DNA from 2 places in the Nocardia glycosmidis genome. Region 1 is predicted to be linked to the other one. Evidence: predicted binding sites of a transcription regulator. Region 1 holds the regulator's gene; the other holds the start of a gene.

Region 1 (2,200 bases):
AGACGACTCTCGGTTTCCGGGAGGCGGCCCAGGGCGTCACGGTTCCGCTGCGGATGACCAGCCCCTCGCCGTGCACCACATGTCACGGCAGCGGCGCCAAGCCGGGGACCAGTCCGCGGGTCTGTCCGGTGTGCAACGGAAACGGCGTGGTCAGCCGCAACCAGGGCGCGTTCGGCTTCAGCGAGCCGTGTGACGAGTGCCGGGGCACCGGCTCGATCATCGACGATCCCTGCGGCGACTGTCGCGGCAGCGGCATCCAGAACCGGACCCGCACCATTACGGTGCGGATTCCACCCGGAGTCGGTGACGGGCAGCGGATCCGGCTCGCCGGTCAGGGCGAGGCGGGCCTGCGTGGGGCGCCCTCGGGCGACCTGTATGTCACGGTCCACGTCAGCCAGGACAAGGTTTTCGGCCGTAGTGGCGACGACCTGACCCTGGTGCTTCCGGTCGGTTACAGCGAATTGGTCCTCGGTACCACGGTTTCGGTGCCCACGCTGGACGGTCGGGTCGGGGTCAAAGTCCCGCCGGGCACCGCCGATGGCCGTATTCTGCGTGTGCGCGGCCGCGGCGTGCCCAAGCGCGGCGGCGGTGCGGGTGACCTGCTGGTGACCGTCAAGGTCGCGGTGCCGCAGAAGCTGGAAGGCGAGGCCGTGGAGGCGCTGAAGCGCTACCAGGAGGCGGAGCGGTCCAGCGGTTTCGATCCACGTGCGGGATGGGCGGGTGCGTGATGTCCTCTGAACCGAGGAAGGCGTCCGGTGGGTCGCGCGCCGAGTTCTTCATGATCTCGGTGGCGGCCCAGCTGGCCGGTATGCATGCGCAAACGCTGCGCACGTATGACCGCCTGGGACTGGTTACGCCGCAACGCACTTCGGGCGGTGGACGACGCTATTCCGCGCGAGACGTGGAGCTGCTGCGCGAGGTACAGCGGCTGTCCCAGGACGAGGGCGTCAACCTGGCGGGCATCAAACGCATCATCGAACTGACCAATCAGGTGGAGCAGCTGCGTCAGCAGGTCGCCGAACTGTCGGCGGAGCTGGAGCGGACGCGGGCGGGCTACCGTCCCGATCTCTCACCTCCGCAACGCAGTACGGCGTTGGTGGTCTGGCAGCCGCGCAATCGCCGCGACGACAGCCGACGCCGGCAGTAACCGCACGTCGCCACCGCCCCTGGTCTCGGACTGCGATCCGAGGCCAGGGGGCTTGTCGTTTCGGCGTGCCTGACGCGAGATTTGCTGGCAGAAAACCACAATATCTTGGACGTAAGTGGTGCTGCCCTCTTCATTTTCGTCCGGAATCTCCGGTTCATTTCTCACCATAGATCGTTCGACGGTAACGGCGGCGTTCGGATGTTTCGCGGTCGGATCGGCAGCCGTAATGTTGCTGCGAATTCGCTAGAAACCGACTGATTGGGACTTAATGCTTAAGTCCGCCTTGATGATTCGCTGAGCGCCCGACTGATTTTCTGCCAGATCTACCGTCTTCCAGTCGGTTTCTGTGGTGTGTAACGTTTTGCACTCTCGTTTTACCGAAATTACACGCGTGAGGTTCAATCGAAAGATTACATAGCTGGCTGGGCCCACCTAAACTCCTTGCCATCGGCTGCTGTCGAGTGGCCCGCAGCACCTCACTCGCCGGCACGGTTCGGGTACGAGTGCGAAATGGGGTTGTGAGACAAATGGATTCGCGCACTGTCGCTTTGATCAGAACCACATTCAAGGCGGTTGCTGCGGAGGATGAGGGCCCGGAGAAGCTGGCGAGATCGTTCTACGCGATCTTGTTCACCGAATACCCACACGTCCGCGATTTCTTTCCGGCCGCGATGGATGCCCAGCGCGATCGCCTGCTCAAGGCGATCTCCTATGCGCTGGACCGATTGGAGGAGCCGGACAAGCTCCTGCCTTTCCTCGCTCAATTGGGTAGGGACCACCGCAAGTACGGGGTGCAGCCCGCGCATTACGCCGCTGTGTCCGCCGCCCTGAAGACGGCCGTCAAAGTATTCGCGGACACCGAGATGTGGACCGATGAGGTCGACCGCGCCTGGGACGAGGGCCTGAAGATCATCTCCGACACCATGATCGGCGCGGCGGAGCAGGAAGCCACGCCGTCGGTGTGGACCGGCACTGTCATCGAGCGGCGCGAGGTGCTGCGCAACCTGGTCATCGTCCGGCTCCAGCTCGACCAGCCGATGCGGTACGCCGCGG
Region 2 (2,200 bases), on a different contig from region 1:
CGGAAACGTCGGTGCTGTCGGTAGTTTTCACCGTCCACGGCAGTTCCAGCACAGTGTCCAGCCAGGTTCGGATCCAGCCGGATTCCGGGCTCTGATCGCCGGCCCGCTCCAGCCTGCCGACCTCGCGCAGCGCCGTCTCGCGCACGGTGTCGGGCAGGTGGGCCTGCTCGACGCGGGTGCGGTAATCGTCGGCCCCGTCGGGCTCATCCTCGCCGAGTTCTTTGCGGATGGCGTTGAGCTGCTGGCGCAGCAGGAACTCGCGTTGGCTCTTCTCCATGCCCTCGCGGACGTCTTCGCTGATCTTCTCGGTGATCTCGGCCTCGGCGATGTGCTCGGTGGTCCACTCGATCAGGATGCTCAGCCGCTTGGCCACATCAGGAGTTTCGAGTAGTTCCCGCTTCTGCTCGAGGGTGAGGTAGGACGCGTAGCCGGCGGTGTCGGCGATCGCCGACGGATCGGTCAGCTGGTTGACCGTGTCGATGATCTGCCACGCCTCGCGGCGCTGCAGCACCGAGACGACCAGTTTCTTGTACTCGGCGGCGAGTTCTCTCGTCCGGCCGTCCGGTGTGGGTGTCTCGACCGGTTCGGCCTCGACCCACAGCGCGGCGCCCGGTCCGGTGACCCCGTGCCCGATCTTGGCGCGCCGCTCAGCCTTCAGGACGGCCGCCGGAGCGCCGCCGCGCATCCGGCCGACCTGTTCGATGGTCGCCACCACGCCATAGGTGGCGTAGCCCTCGGTCAGCCGAGGTGCGAGCAGTACGGCGTCTTTGTCGGCGGCCCGAGCGGCGTCGATCGCGGCCTGCGCGGATTCATCCAGCCCGATGGGCACGACCATGCCCGGCAGCACGATCGGATCGGTCAGGAACAGCACCGGCAGTTTCTGTGGTGTAGTCACGTCTTCGACCCTTCCAAAAGTTGAGCGATACCTACTCAACCCGGGGGTAATGGCGTTTGTTCCGCGCAGCTCGGGTCGTTCGCTGCGGGCGAATTCTCGGCCTCGGCACCCACGACGAAAGGAAGACCGGTACCGAGGTCTCGTTCTCCGGCGTTCCGGTCGAGATAAAACAAGCATGTTTGCCTTCTTCTGTCCCCGCTGCGATGCTGATCGCCAACGGCACCGGAGGCGATGCGTCTGGGAGGGCAAGGAAACCGATGGCTGACCTCGAAGTCTTGCTCGGCGATTTGACCGAAGAATGCGCGGATCTGGAACGACTCGTCAGCCCGTTGGCGCCACCGGAGTGGGCGCGCGCAACCCCGGCACCCGGTTGGAGCATCGCCCATCAGATCGGACATCTGACCTGGACCGATGAGATCGCGACGATCGCGGCAGCTGACCCGGAGGAATTCCGGCGTCTGGTGACCGAGGCCGGGCCGCGTGCGCTCACTTTCGTCGATGAAGCGGCCGAGCAGGCCGCGACCGCGACGCCGGCCGACTTACTCGACCGGTGGCGGCGTGGACGCGCGTCCCTGGTCACGGCGCTGCGCGCGGTTCCTCTGGGCGTCAAGCTGCCGTGGTTCGGCCCACCGATGAGCGCGGCCTCGATGACCACCGCCCGCGTCATGGAGATCTGGGCGCACGGGCAGGACGTGGCCGACGCCCTCGGCGTGCGCAGGACGCCCACCGCACGGCTGCGCACCGTGGCCCATATCGGCGTGCGTACCAGGGACTTTGCCTATGCGGGGCACGGAAAGACCCCGCCGTCGGCGCAATTCCGCGTCGAGCTGACGGCCCCTGACGGCACGATCTGGACGTGGGGTCCCGAGGACGCCGTGCAGCGCGTCACCGGACCCGCACTCGACTTCTGCCTGCTGGTGACGCAGCGCCGCCATCCGGACGACCTGGCGATCGCGGCGCAGGGAGACGACGCCACGGAATGGCTCACCATCGCACAGGCTTTCGCGGGGCCGGCGGGCGCAGGAAGGTCAGCGGGCCAGTTCACCTGATCCGCCGCCACCCGGCCCGCCGGAGGATTCGAGAGCGGGCGAGCGCCACACTTGGGTGCGCCTTTTTCGTGTCGGCCGGACGCCGTTGGCCGGGTGCTCGATGTGGCAGTCGAGAATGACGCTCGCCAGCTACCCGCATATCTACCCGCTGATGTATCGACAGAAACATGACGGAAACATGAACGCCCACCGGCCGCGGCCGGACAGGCGGTAGTCACCGCATACCCTTGCTCGACAATGAGCGAGCGAAACGAGC

What was found. The regulator HspR, encoded in region 1, represses chaperone genes until heat shock. The targets are predictions, from matches to a motif close to ANNTGAGTNNNNNNNACTCANNT.
Region 2: a site for HspR is predicted at 914-936, ahead of lon (endopeptidase La). Genes of this name have one in related genera too.

The regions. Positions count from the first base shown of each region.
Region 1 covers NZ_JBQWRH010000002.1:389,446-391,645, reverse strand. The annotation lists gene dnaJ (molecular chaperone DnaJ) at 1-728, shown strand, start outside; gene ACT86A_RS04270 (heat shock protein transcriptional repressor HspR) at 728-1,147, shown strand; gene ACT86A_RS04265 (globin domain-containing protein) at 1,675-2,200, shown strand, end outside.
Region 2 covers NZ_JBQWRH010000005.1:82,554-84,753, reverse strand. The annotation lists gene lon (endopeptidase La) at 1-835, opposite strand, end outside; gene ACT86A_RS08190 (TIGR03084 family metal-binding protein) at 1,153-1,944, shown strand.